One region of the Dickeya chrysanthemi NCPPB 402 genome, then DNA from elsewhere that is predicted to be linked to it. Evidence: riboswitches for the same ligand, from Rfam matches in the RefSeq annotation. Region 1 holds a riboswitch; each other region holds the start of a gene.
What was found. A riboswitch is a leader RNA that binds a small molecule or an ion and turns the genes downstream of it on or off. The one in region 1 is predicted to bind thiamine pyrophosphate.
Positions count from the first base shown of each region.

Region 2: it holds a riboswitch for thiamine pyrophosphate, as region 1 does, so the genes downstream of both, thiC (phosphomethylpyrimidine synthase ThiC) here and thiB (thiamine ABC transporter substrate binding subunit) in region 1, are expected to answer to the same signal.
Region 3: it holds a riboswitch for thiamine pyrophosphate, as region 1 does, so the genes downstream of both, DCH402_RS05550 (hydroxyethylthiazole kinase) here and thiB (thiamine ABC transporter substrate binding subunit) in region 1, are expected to answer to the same signal.

Region 1 covers NZ_CM001974.1:626,692-631,120, forward strand. Annotated here, with positions in the region: gene thiP (thiamine/thiamine pyrophosphate ABC transporter permease ThiP) at 1-1,237, opposite strand, end outside; gene thiB (thiamine ABC transporter substrate binding subunit) at 1,213-2,196, opposite strand; TPP riboswitch at 2,239-2,391, opposite strand; gene sgrR (HTH-type transcriptional regulator SgrR) at 2,448-4,115, opposite strand; gene sgrT (glucose uptake inhibitor SgrT) at 4,230-4,394, shown strand.
Region 2 covers NZ_CM001974.1:4,307,567-4,311,995, reverse strand. Annotated here, with positions in the region: gene DCH402_RS19095 (HesA/MoeB/ThiF family protein) at 1-74, opposite strand, end outside; gene thiE (thiamine phosphate synthase) at 76-711, opposite strand; gene thiC (phosphomethylpyrimidine synthase ThiC) at 711-2,672, opposite strand; TPP riboswitch at 2,812-2,927, opposite strand; gene DCH402_RS19080 (Rsd/AlgQ family anti-sigma factor) at 2,985-3,434, opposite strand; gene nudC (NAD(+) diphosphatase) at 3,555-4,328, shown strand; gene hemE (uroporphyrinogen decarboxylase) at 4,384-4,429, shown strand, end outside.
Region 3 covers NZ_CM001974.1:1,208,811-1,213,239, reverse strand. Annotated here, with positions in the region: gene trhP (prephenate-dependent tRNA uridine(34) hydroxylase TrhP) at 1-302, shown strand, start outside; gene psiE (phosphate-starvation-inducible protein PsiE) at 488-895, opposite strand; gene thiD (bifunctional hydroxymethylpyrimidine kinase/phosphomethylpyrimidine kinase) at 1,095-1,898, opposite strand; partial or broken gene DCH402_RS05550 (hydroxyethylthiazole kinase) at 1,901-2,200, opposite strand; TPP riboswitch at 2,236-2,332, opposite strand; gene DCH402_RS05545 (VOC family protein) at 2,403-2,822, opposite strand; gene DCH402_RS05540 (DUF3750 domain-containing protein) at 3,070-3,849, opposite strand; gene DCH402_RS05535 (FIST N-terminal domain-containing protein) at 4,355-4,429, shown strand, end outside.

The DNA.
Region 1 (4,429 bases):
CGTTGGTCAACACCACCAGCCCGTAAGGGGAAGACGGTAACCCGATGGTGCGATTGAACAGCAGGAAGAAACCGGACGCCAGCACAATCCCCGGCATCGCCAGAATCAGCATTCCGCTCAGATCCAGCCATTGCGCGGGTAGCCGCTGCCGGCGCAGTTTCAGCTCCCGGCTGCTCCACAGCAGCATCAGCGTCAGCACCACGCTGAGCGCTCCGGCGGCCAGCGCAATGCGCAGCGAGGTCCAGAGCGTTTGCCATAGTGCGGGCTGGCGCAACACGTCAGGCAGCGAACGGTTCAGGCCATCCGCCACGACGGCCAGCAGCGGCGGCAGCAGCAGCAACAGCGCTGCCGCAATCAACAGCGTATCGGCAACCCGGCTGAACAGGCTGTCCTGCGGGTCGCGCCAGCGCTGACGGTTGCTGACGCCTACTGCCAGCAGCCGACCGAGCCGTTGGCTAAGTAACACCAGCCCCAGACAACAGACCATCTGCAACAGCGCCAGCAGAGCGGCGCGCGCCGGGTCATAGTCAAAGCTGAGCGCCTGATAGATAGCCAGTTCGATGGTGGTGGCTTGCGGACCGCCGCCCAGCGCCAGCACGGTGGCGAAGCTGGCGAAGCACAGCATGAAAATCAGCGCGCCGGCGGGCAACAACTGGCGGCGCAACCACGGCCATTCCACCAGCCGGAAAAAGTGCCAGCCGCGCAGGCCGAGCTGGGCCGCCAACTGACGCTGCTCGGTGGCAATCCCTTCCAGCGCCTGCAAAAACAGCCGGGTTGCCAACGGCAGGTTAAAAAAGACGTGAGCCAGCAGGATGCCCTGCAAACCGTAAGGCGAAAAACGGTATTCGATACCGAACTGCATCAGCAGACGCGCCAGCCAGCCTTCCCGACCGTAGACGCTGAGAATGCCGAATACCGCCACCAGCACCGGCAGCACCAGCGTCATTGCGCACAGGCGCAGCAGCAGGCGATGGCCGGGAAAACGGCGGCGGTACAATGCCCGCGCCAGAAACAGCGCGGGTAAGGTGGAAAGCAACGCCGACAGCAGCGCCTGCCAGAAGCTGAAGCGAACGACATGCCACAGGTAGCCGTCATCCCACAGCGACTGCCAGGGCGTGGCGGGCGCGTCCAGCCACAGCGCGCCGAACGCCAGCACGGCGGTGCTAATCAATAGCACCGCCGCCAGCAGCCCCGGCCATAGCCAACCTGGAATTAGCGGCTGACGGCGCGTTGCCATGCCTGAACCCAATTCGCCCGCTGTTCCGCCACCTGCTGCGGGGTAAATTCCAGCGCGGTAGCCGGCAGAGACAGGGTGTTATAGCCCGTCGGCAGCTCGGTTTTGACAACCGGGTACATCCAGTTGGTGGTCGGGATGATCTGCTGGAAGGTCGGGCTTACCATAAATTGCAGAAAGCGTGCCGCCAGTTGCGGATTTTTACTGCCGGCCAGTTGTGCGGCGACTTCCACCTGCAGGTAGTGGCCTTCGCTGAAATTAGCCGCGGCATAGTTGTCTTTCTTCTCGGCGATGAGGTGGTAAGCCGGTGAGGTGGTGTAGCTCAGTACCAGATCGGCTTCGCCTTTCAGAAACAAGCCGTAGGCTTCGCTCCAGCCTTTGGTGACGGTGACGGTTTTGGCCGCCAGTTTCTGCCAGGCCTGCGGCGCTTTTTCGCCGTAGACTTTCTGCATCCACAGCAACAACCCCAGACCCGGCGTGCTGGTGCGCGGATCTTCATAGATAACGGTCCACCGCTGGCCGCTTTCCACCAGCTCATGCAGGCTTTTCGGCGGGTTTTTCAGCTTGTCTTTGTTATAGACGAAGGCGAAATAGCCGTAATCGAAGGGCAGGAAAGTCTCGTTGCGCCAGCCGCCGGGCACGGTTAGCGTGCTGGTATTGACGGCATGTGGGGCGAACAGGCCGGTCTGCGCCGCCGCCTGCACCAGATTATTATCCAGCCCCAGCACCACGTCCGCCGGGGTGTTTTTGCCTTCCATACGCAGGCGGTTGAGCAGAGCGACGCCATCTTCCAGCGCCACGAATTTCAGTTCACAGTCGCACTCTTTTTCAAAGGCGGTTTGGACAGCCGGGCCGGGGCCCCATTCCGAGGCGAACGAATCGTAGGTGTAGACCGTCAGAGTCGGTTTGGCGAATACAGGGGCGGACAGCAGTAACAGGCAGGACAATAATTTCTTTAACACTTTGCGCTCCCATTGTTGAAGGCGGCAAAGGTCTTTGAGCAAGCAGGATGCAGTCTCAAATCCCTTCGCCGGTATTAACCGGATCAGGTTCGACGGGTATTTTCTCAGCGACGCAAACGTGCATGGTTGTTCGTGCATGACTCTTCGTGCATGACGACTGGTACATGAATGTTGGCCGCACCCCGTTGAGAACAGCGCTATTGTAAAGTGTTTGTCACATCAGGAAAAGCATCACGACCAGCGGCAAGCGGTCATGATGCTGGGTCCGGCGGCGCGAACCAGGCCGATTTGAAATCGAACCAGCCCAGCGTGTTCATGCGTAGCCCCCGCATGTTGGCTTGTCCCTGTAACCGCAACCAGTGATGGAACAGCGGATGGAGTTGCTGGCGGCTGACCAGCGACTGGCACCACTCCGCCAGCGACAGGGCGCCTTGACGCCACTGATGGGCGGTGTGTTCCAGCTCGTCCTCTCCCAGGCAGTGTCGCAGTAACGGCAGTTCGTACAGCATCGCGAACAGCGAAAATTCCAGCGGCAGGTAGAAGTTGGCGCTGCCGAGCCAGAGATCGCTGGCTTCGTCGCCCTGGCACCAGGCGTCGAACTCCAGACTGCGCAGCGTCAGCGTGACGCCGTGCGATGCCAGCAGGCGGCCCATAATGCCGCTTATCACTTCGTATTCGGGGTGGTCACGGTAGCAGGTGAGGGTGAGGTGCGTCAGGCCGACTGGTTTTTCCCGCACCGCCCGTGGCGGGCTGTGATGCCAGCGTGGCAACAAACCGTAAGCGGGGGACCAGTCGCTCTGGTAAGGCGTGTCGGCCAAAGCGAGCATCGCCACCGGACTCAGTACCTGACACAACCAGTGGCGGACTTCCGAGTCCGCCGTCTGCGGCGAGCGGCGGTCGAACAACAGGAAATAGCAGCCTTCTTCCAGCCGGTTCTCCAGTTCATTGTCCGTGGTGTCGTCGCCTTGTAGCGTGACGGTACAGGCGGGGATGGTCGGCGCATCGGGTAGTACCCAGATACTGACTTCGTCAATCAGCGCCCGGTAGCCGAAATAGTCGTCAAACGCAGCGATTTTCAATTGGTTGGGCGAATTGCGCACCACCTGATACGGCCCGGTGCCGACAGGCTGGCGCATAAAGTCCGGCAGCGTTTGCCACTCTTGCGGCAGGATCATCGCCGGTACGCTGCCGAGCAGCCACGGCAGCCAGTTGTCCGGCATGTTGAGCCGGATATCCAGCACGAACGGCGTGGGGGAGGAGATAGCGGTCAGGTGTGAGAACAGCGGCTGCGCAGTCAGCCGGGACAACGAGGCGATCACGTCCTCCATCGTCAGTTCCCGGCCATGGTGAAAACGAATGGCCGGTCGCAAATAGAAACGCCAGTGCAGCGGCGACAGCGCCTGCCAGTGGTGGGCGATATCCGGCAACAGTTCCCCATTTTCCTCATTTAGGCTGGTCAGCCCGCTGAATATCTGGCGGGCGATGTGGGTTTCCGAGCGGCGTAACGCACTGCCGGGCAACAGGTTATGCATTGGGCGGTAATAGAGGATGCGCAGCAGGTGGCGCCCTTGCCGTACGCTGCGACCGAGGTGTGACAGCAGCATCTGGCGCACGGTTTCTTTGTCGCCCACCAGTTGCACCAGTTGTTCGATGCGGTCCTGCTCCAGCAGGTCTTCAGCCCGCTGCTGTTGCAGGGCTAACCCGGTGTAGAGAAAGCCGAGGCGCGAGCGTTTACCGCGCCCGGCTTCCGCCTGCCAGGTGAGCCAGCCCTGTTGTTGCATCGCGCTCAGCAGGGAGCGGACATGGCGGCGGGAGCAGTTGAGCAGCAGCGCCAGCTCTTGCAGCGTGGTGTCGGTATCCTGACCCTGCAGGCATTGCCATAGCCGGATGAACTGCTGTTGCAGACGTGGCGAGGACATAAAAGGGGAACTCCACGACTCAAGGTCATCAATATATTTTTCCCTATATTACGCGGATACTTTCAGTCAGTGAATGGTTCAGTGCGTGAACCGCCGTGAAGGGGAGGCAGCAATATGAATATGTGCCGGTTATTGCGCTTTTATCGTTACTGGCTTTGCCAGGGCTGTCGCCGGGGATGGGGCGCACTCGCCGCCGCACAACGAATGGCGTTGTTGTTGCAGGTTACCCAATGGCAGATCCGGGAAATGGATGAGGAAGAGTATCGCCGCTGGTTATAAGGCCGGCGGCCATCGAATGAGAGTGAGAACGTCGG
Region 2 (4,429 bases), 990 kb from region 1:
TGTTGCCCTTCCTGACCGATATCTTCCAGCAGTAACTGGCGGCTGTAGCGCATAAATGCCTGATCATCGAGCATGTTACGCCTCCCGTCCTTCAATTAAGCGCAGCAACGTCGCGGTAGCGGCGCGCCAGTCAGTGGCCTGTGTGATGGCGCTGACCACGGCGATGCTGCCGACCCCGGTTTCCAGTACCGCCGGTACCCGGTCAATGCTGATGCCGCCGATAGCGACGGTGGGAAAGCGTCCGTCCAGCGTGCGGATATGGCGGGCCAGCTCGACCAACCCCTGCGGTGCTGATGGCATCGCTTTCGTTTGGGTGGGAAAGATATGGCCAAGCGCGATGTAAGACGGTGCGAGGGCAACGGCACGCGCCAGTTCGGCGTCGTCATGGGTAGAAACGCCCAGACGTAACCCGGCGGCGCGAATCGCGTCCAGATCGGCCGTATCGAGGTCTTCCTGCCCGAGATGTACGCCATAAGCCTGGTGTTTCACGGCCAGTTGCCAGTAGTCGTTGATGAACAGCCGCGCCTGATACTGGCGGCCAAGGGCAATCGCCCGGATAATGTCAGGCTCGGCCTGCTCTGCCGGCTGGTCTTTGATGCGTAGCTGGAGGGTACGAACCCCCGCATCCAGCAGGCGTTCAATCCACGCTACGCTATCGACCACCGGATAGAGCCCCAGCCGGGCATCGGTGGTGGGAAAAGCGCGTTTCATCAGCGTTCCTCCTGCGGCAGGCTGGTGGCGGTGTGGTACAGCTCGCTGCCGCGGGCGCGGAATTCGGCGGACATCTGCGCCATACCGACGTCGATCGGTTGCGCTTCCTGACGGGCTGCGTAATCGCGCACTTCCTGCGTGATCTTCATTGAACAGAATTTCGGCCCGCACATCGAGCAGAAATGCGCCACTTTGCCGGATTCCTGCGGCAGGGTTTCGTCGTGGTAGGCACGGGCGGTTTCCGGGTCCAACGCCAGATTGAATTGATCTTCCCAGCGGAATTCAAAACGTGCCTTGGACATGGCGTTATCGCGGATCTGCGCGCTGGGGTGGCCCTTCGCCAAATCGGCGGCATGAGCGGCGATCTTGTAGGCGATCAGCCCCTGTTTGACGTCGTTCTTGTTCGGCAGTCCCAAATGCTCTTTCGGGGTGACGTAGCACAGCATGGCGCAGCCGAACCAGCCGATCATCGCCGCGCCGATGCCGGAGGTGAAGTGGTCGTAGCCGGGCGCGATGTCGGTGGTGAGCGGGCCAAGAGTGTAGAACGGCGCCTCGTGGCAGTGCTCCAGCTCTTCGGTCATGTTACGGCGGATCATCTGCATCGGCACATGACCGGGGCCTTCGATCATCACCTGTACGTCGTATTCCCAGGCGATTTTAGTCAGCTCGCCCAGCGTGTGCAGTTCGGCGAACTGCGCTTCGTCATTGGCATCCTGAATCGAGCCGGGGCGCAGGCCATCACCCAGTGACAGGGCGACGTCATAGGCGGCGCAGATTTCGCAGATTTCACGGAAATGTTGGTAGAGGAAGTTTTCCTGATGGTGCGACAGGCACCATTTCGCCATGATGGAGCCGCCGCGCGACACAATGCCGGTCAGGCGTTTGGCGGTCATCGGCACATAGCGCAACAACACACCGGCATGGATGGTGAAGTAATCGACCCCTTGTTCCGCCTGTTCCAGCAAGGTGTCGCGGAACAGTTCCCAGGTGAGGTTTTCCGCGATGCCGTTGACCTTTTCCAGCGCCTGATAGATAGGCACCGTGCCGATCGGCACCGGGCTGTTGCGCAAGATCCACTCGCGGGTTTCATGAATATAGCGCCCGGTGGATAAGTCCATCACGGTGTCTGCCCCCCAGCGCGTGGCCCATACCAGTTTCTCGACCTCTTCTTCGATGGAGGAAGTCACGGCGGAGTTGCCGATATTCGCGTTCACCTTCACCAGAAAATTACGACCGATGATCATCGGTTCCGATTCAGGGTGATTAATGTTGGCGGGGATAATCGCACGCCCGGCCGCGACCTCCTGACGCACGAATTCCGGCGTGATGTTGTCCGGCAGCAGCGCGCCGAAACTGTGGCCCGGATGCTGCCGGCGCAGTACCTCGCCGCGAATACGTTCGCGCCCCATGTTTTCACGGATGGCGATGAATTCCATTTCCGGCGTGATGATGCCCTGGCGGGCGTAGTGCAACTGGGTGACGCGGTGACCCGCTTTGGCGCGCTTAGGCTGTGGCAGATGTTCAAAACGCAGGTGGTCGAGGCCGATATCCGCCAGCCGTTGCTGGGTAAAGCCGGAACTGACGCGCGGTAAGGTTTCGGTATCGTCGCGTTCCGCAATCCAGCCGGCGCGCAGTTTACTGAGCCCGCGGTGTACGTCGGGGGTGACGGCAGGGTCGCCATACGGTCCGGCGGTATCATAGACCGGTATGGCCTCGTTGGCTTCATAGCGTGGGTTGTCGCGATTGCCGCCGACCAGCGTCGGGCTTAGCTGAATTTCTCGCATCGGCACGCGAATGTCCGGGTGTGAGCCGGTCAGGTAAATGCGCTGCGAGTTAGGAAAGGTCGAGCCGCGCAGCGTGTCGATAAATTGCTGTGCCGCGGCGCGTTGTTCGCGACGACCGGAGGATTTTTTTTCGCCGGAAGCATTCTGTTCCGTAGACTGGGTTGGTTCTGTAGACATAGCAAGTTCCTGTTCGTTTAGAAGGAAAAATTGCTTGTCTGGAGTTCGGAGGGAGTAATCGCCGGATGCGGGCTGGCAACGGCATCAGGCGTGTTGCCCTGACTGTTGCGCAGACACCCTGAATGGATGCCGGGGTGGCGATATCATTACTCTTGTTCCCTTCGCAGGTATTAACCTGATCAGGTTCCGCGGATCCCGAATGAACGGTCTCAGCCCACGCGCCATCAGGCGTGTTGGGCACTCCGACAAGATAGGGCCCCTTCACGGGGCGAACTAAAACACAAACACTCTATGCGCGATGACGGTGTGCCGTCAATGATCGAACATCAGCCGGATCAAGCTGTTTTCGAGGGTGAAGCGCATTGCCAAGGCTTCACCCACGCCGGATAATGCCTGACGGAATGCCAGACTGTCGGCCGGCTCGATGAAAAACGCCAGATGGCTATCGTAAATATCCATGATTTGCTGGGTATTACTGCGCAGCGCCATATCGAAGTGCGACGCCAGCGTCAGCTTTCTCTCGTTCAGCATGGCGCTTTCCTGCAACATACGTTCGTAGACATGGAAATGTCCGACGGACAAATAGTCGACCAGATGATGGCAAAACCCATCCAGCGTCTGGGCTGCCGGTGTTTGCCCTGTCTGAATGCTGAGCAGGTGGTAATAGGCCAGCAAGAGATGTTTGCGGGCCTGTAGCCATTGATCAATCAAGGCGTAGCGGCCGCCAACGTCCTCCGTCAGGCGTTGTAACTGTTTCAGCATGGTTGACTCCGGGTATCGATTAGGATGATGACGGTAAGCCGTATCATTATTGATAAAGACAATCATTTATAACCATAGTCGTAAAATGCCAATCTGGTAATAAGCGGGGCGATAAAAGAGATGGAATTGACGCTGAAGGGTGAAGAAAGCGGATGGTGGGTGGTATATCACCGCCAGCAGATCTGGTTGCCTCAGGGTGAGTTACCACGAGGAACGGCAGCGCAGTGGCAGTTGCAGCAGTTGTCTGCCCGTCAGGTCGGAGAATGGCAGGGGGAGCCGGTTTGGCTGGTGTTGCAGGATAAAGCCGGCGACATGGGATCGGTGCGTCAACTGTTGAGTCAGGATGCCGGACTATTCCAGTTGGCGGGCCGCGCCGTACAACTGGCGGAATTCTATCGTTCGCACCGGTTTTGCGGCTACTGCGGTCATGAAATGACGGCCAGCACCACCGAATTGGCCTGCTTGTGCCCCCACTGCAAGGAACGCTATTACCCGCAAATCGCTCCTTGTGTGATTGTGGCAATCCGCGATCACGATAAGATTTTGCTGGCGCAGCATCTGCGCCACAAGGGCAATATGTACACTACGCTGGCCGGGTTTGTGGAGGTGGGTGAAACGCTGGAGCAAGCGGTAGCGCGGGAAGTGATGGAGGAGAGCAGTATCCGCGTCAAAAACCTGCGTTATGTCAGTTCTCAGCCGTGGCCATTCCCGCACTCGTTAATGATGGCGTTCATGGCCGATTATGACGGGGGTGAGGTGAAGCCTGACCCGTCTGAGCTGCGGGATGCCGACTGGTTCCGTTACGATCGCTTGCCGGAATTGCCGCCGCCGGGTACGGTAGCCCGGCGTCTGATTGAAGACACGGTAGTACTGTGCCGCGAGGCCGATCGTTAATCGGCTGTCGCCAGCGACAATCATGCCTGCACGCAGGCGTTACAAGGAAAAAACCATGACTGACCTGAAAAATGATCGCTATTTGCGTGCGCTGTTGCGCC
Region 3 (4,429 bases), 580 kb from region 1:
ACTCGGTATCGGACCAGCAACAGTTTGTCGGGGAATTTACCGGCGAGCGCCGCGACGGACTGGCGGAAGTGGCGGTCAAGAACAAGTTTTCCCGCGGCGACAGCGTGGAAATGATGACGCCGGGCGGCAACATCCGGTTCACTATCGATACCCTGCTCAACAAAAAAGGTCAGGCTGTCGATGTCGCGCCGGGCGACGGCCATACCGTGTATCTGCCGGTGCCGGATGACGTTGCACTGGAATACGCGTTATTGCTGCGTAATCTTCCGGGGACCAACACCCGTAATCCACATGCAAAATAACAAAAAGGTGACAACATCGTGCCAATTGTGACTTTTTTTAGAATCAGATCACATCAATGGCATCGCTAACTGGTTATTATTGCAGCGCTGAGAAAATAGAAAACGAAAAATAAGCGTAGTAATGCTACTAGGAACCACCTCCTTGGCCAGCTCAATCTCCCTTGAGCTGGCTTTTTCTTTTCGGGTTATTCCCGCTTCAGGCGTGGGCTATTCACCAGATAGAGCGTGATCACCAGAATCAGGATCGCCCCGGCATAGGTGAAGGTATCCGCCGGGTTTTTATGATCGACAATAATCAGCCGCACGATGGCGGTAATACCGATGTAGATAAAATAGCGCAGCGGGAAGTGATAACCGGACAGAAAATACTTCACGATCAGCGCCAGAAATTCAAAATAGAGAAAGTAAATCACCAGGCTTTCGATCAGCATATACGACGATTCTTTTTCATTGCTGACCAGCAGCACCGTCGCCAAATGCCAGGTTTCCTTGCCCAGAAAAATCACCAGAATCACCGCCAGCATCAACAGGCCGAAATTGAGTATAGTCTGTAACCCCTTGGCAATCATGACCGCACGCGCTGAACCCGCCATGAGCATCTCCCCAACAATATGATTCAGAGAAAAAATACGACTCAGAAAAAAATCTCCTAAAATCCGGTAAGCGTTAACCCTGCCACACAGGCAATAATCTGACGCAGATCACAAAATTACCGGGTCATGAACGGGCTGTCTATGCAATATTTTTTACTATTTATCTGATTTTCTTATCGCTTTGATCAGGCTGCCATCGTCACCACCAGCGGTGAAAATGGTGTACCGGGCCGATACCGTGGCCGACTTCCAGCGAATCCGCCTGTTCCAGCGCCCCTTGCAGATAGGCCCGCGCGGCGGACAGGGTATCCGGCCAGTTGTCATAACGCGGGCGTAACGCCGCCAGCGCTGCCGACAGCGTGCAACCGGTGCCATGCGTATGCCGGGTGTTGATGCGCGGCGCGCTTAACCGCACCGCCTCCGCATCCGGCATGAACAACCAGTCAGGACTTTCCTGGTCACTCAGGTGGCCGCCTTTCATCAGCACCGCCCGGCACCCCATCGCCAACAACCGTTCCCCCTGCCGCCGCATTTCCGACTCGTCGGCCGCCAATGCACACTGCAACAGCGCCGCGGCCTCCGGCAGGTTGGGGGTGATCAACGACACCCGCGGCAACAGCAACCGGCGCACCGCGTCCACTGCCTCCGGCGCCAGTAGCGGATCACCGCTTTTCGCCAGCATCACCGTATCCAGCACCACATAAGGCACCGGGTAACGCAACAGCCGGTCTGCTACCATTTCCACAATATCCGTCTGTGCCAGCATGCCGATTTTCGCGCTGTCAATGCGAACATCGCTCAGTACAGAATCCAGTTGGGCACCGACAAACGCCGGTTCAATGCGGTAGACCGACTGCACGCCGCGGGTATTTTGTGCCACCAGCGCGGTAATCACACTGGTGCCGTATGCTCCCAGTGCCGAGAAGGTTTTCAGGTCAGCCTGAATACCGGCACCACCGCTCGGGTCGGTGCCGGCAATGGTTAGCGCGTTGATGCGTTTCATATCAGCACCCACGACGTACCGGCCTCAATGGCGCTTGCCGCCGCCGCGCGCATCGCCTGCGCACGGTCGGTTTCAAGCATACCCAGATTAATCAGTAGCCCGTCAGCCAGCGCGCTGAACTGCGCCGCTTCACCGGCATCGACCACCATGGCAGGCGAGGCGCCCAGCGCCAACAGCACATTGGCGGTAAACCTCTGCACCCCCTCATTGGTCAGGCAGTGCACCAGCGGTGCGCGCAAACGGAAAGCGTCAAGGGAATCCGCGACGGACGCGGCAGGGAAAAGTACAGGTCGAGTGTTCATAAACCTCCCAACCGGCGTGAAAAGAAGGCGGTACCGGTGGGATACCGTGACTTCCCTACGCTGGCATTATCCAGATCAGGTAATACGGGTTTTTCTCAGCCTTCACGCAGAAGGGCACCCCGAGTCAACGAACACCATTATTGGGAGTATTCACCCAAAAGGTCAATGTTAGAAAAACGCTCTCCGCTCCATCAGGTTGCATTTAAGCGCATAAACGATTACCGGCCAGCGACGGCGCCCGGTGAAACACCGCTTCGATATTGTAGCCATCCGGATCACGGACAAAGGCGGCATAGTAATCAGGGTGATATTGAGTACGCACGCCGGGCTGGCCGTTATCCACCCCGCCCGCCGCTACCGCCGCAGCAAAAAACGCATCCACTTCCGCTCTCGATTCGGCGCTGAAAGCAAAATGCGCCGGTGGGTGCGATGGCACCTCACCCTGAAAAATCCAGAATTCGCCGCCCGGATCGGAAGACAGGCCGTATCCCATCAATACGCCGAAGCTCACGGCGAATTTCATGTCCTTAACCTGTTCGAACCCTAATGGCTTTAACGCCTGCTCATAAAACCGCCGACTGCGACTCAGATCAGACACCGGAATACTCAAATGATCCAGCATGTTCCCTCCTTCTGGCGATTGAATTCTGTGGTTTTCCACTCCGGTTCGCATCACGTTCGCGCAGTGGAATGACCAACATAATCGCGTTGGCGGCGGGAAAAGATGATCCAGATCTATAAGATAATGCCTATTTATTCATTAAAAGTGATTTTTTATCAAATCACTACCACTGTGAAATCACCATCACAGCCCCCCGCTGCGTTTTGCCAGTGGACGGCAACCCACCCAGACGTGGCTGCGTCAGCGTTTATCCTTCATGCGTTGTCGTATTGTCATAGCCCAGGCGGCCGATAAACGGCAAACGCAGCGCAGGCGGGTTGAAATCCAGCCCCAGGTTCGCCCCCAGAATGTTGACTTCAACGCCCTCTTCCACTCCCAGCGTCAGGCCCAGCACACCGAGCAGTGAAACCTGTACACCTCTTCCCGACGGCGGCAATCCCACCGGGTGGGTTAACGAGCGAAAATCCTTACCGATGGCATTCGCCGGCAGGTCCAGTTTCAATTCCGGCACTTCCCGGCCGATATGCGCCATAAAGGTATTGCTATTCGGGCCGGGCCAGGCGTGATAGGTGTGCGGCCAGGGGTAGCGGCTGATCGCCGCTTCTATTTTCGGGATCATGGCGGCGGCACTCGCCCCGCGATGTTCAACCAATAACCGCGGCGTTGAGCCGAACCAGAATCCGTCGGGCACGCTATAGTTACGGCGAATAACCTCATCGCCGCCCCAACCGATCACCTCGTAACGCTGAAAACGGGTTTCCCCCGCTTTTTTGATGATAATCCAGGGGTGAACCGCCACCAGCCCGCGCCAGCCGTAGGTAGGCGCGGTATAAACCTGCACAATCGCAATATTGCTCAGAGCCGCCGGATCCGGCGCGATACCGGCAGAGTCGCGTCGCGCCGTCCAAATACTCTGGCCTGAAACGCTCGCCTTATCCTCACGCCATGTGGCCTGCGCCAGGCTGCGCCCAAATGACAAAATCAACACACCGATAAAAACGACACCCACTACCTTGAGGTAATTCATCGCTTCGGTTTTCTCCTGAATATGCGGGGGAATTTAAAGAAGATTAAGCCTATCGTGCCTCGCTGCCGGACGGCAACAACCGTGGATAAACCTGGCCATCGGGGGTTCATGCATAGTTCATGCATAGTGCTAAAGCAACGTTTATCACCGGTGCCAGCCAGGTTCAGTTCAAAGAAAATAATCATTTTTCATTTTCGCTACTATGAATAAGCGCATTGGATGTGCCATAGCCCGAAAGCACTTACTCTTCCCGAAGGCGGTTTGTCTGCCTGTTCATGTAGCATTTTCTGACTACCAGCACGCATTACAGGGCTATCCATAACGATGGAAGGCGCAGCCCTGCTAATATCCATAGATAAGATAAAATTCTACATATTTGCTATTTGCACCACCACCGCCTACCCTCTCTGAAGAGGGAAAAAGGGCAGAAGGATACTGACAGAGGATAACTGAAGAATGCAGGAGCGCAGACGAAGGCTTCTACTTAGTACAAGGAAAACTCGTCATGAATTTCCAACCCAAATATGCCAGTAGCGAATCGCCGAACCCGGTTCAGGCTGTCGCCGAGTTTGCCAGCCAG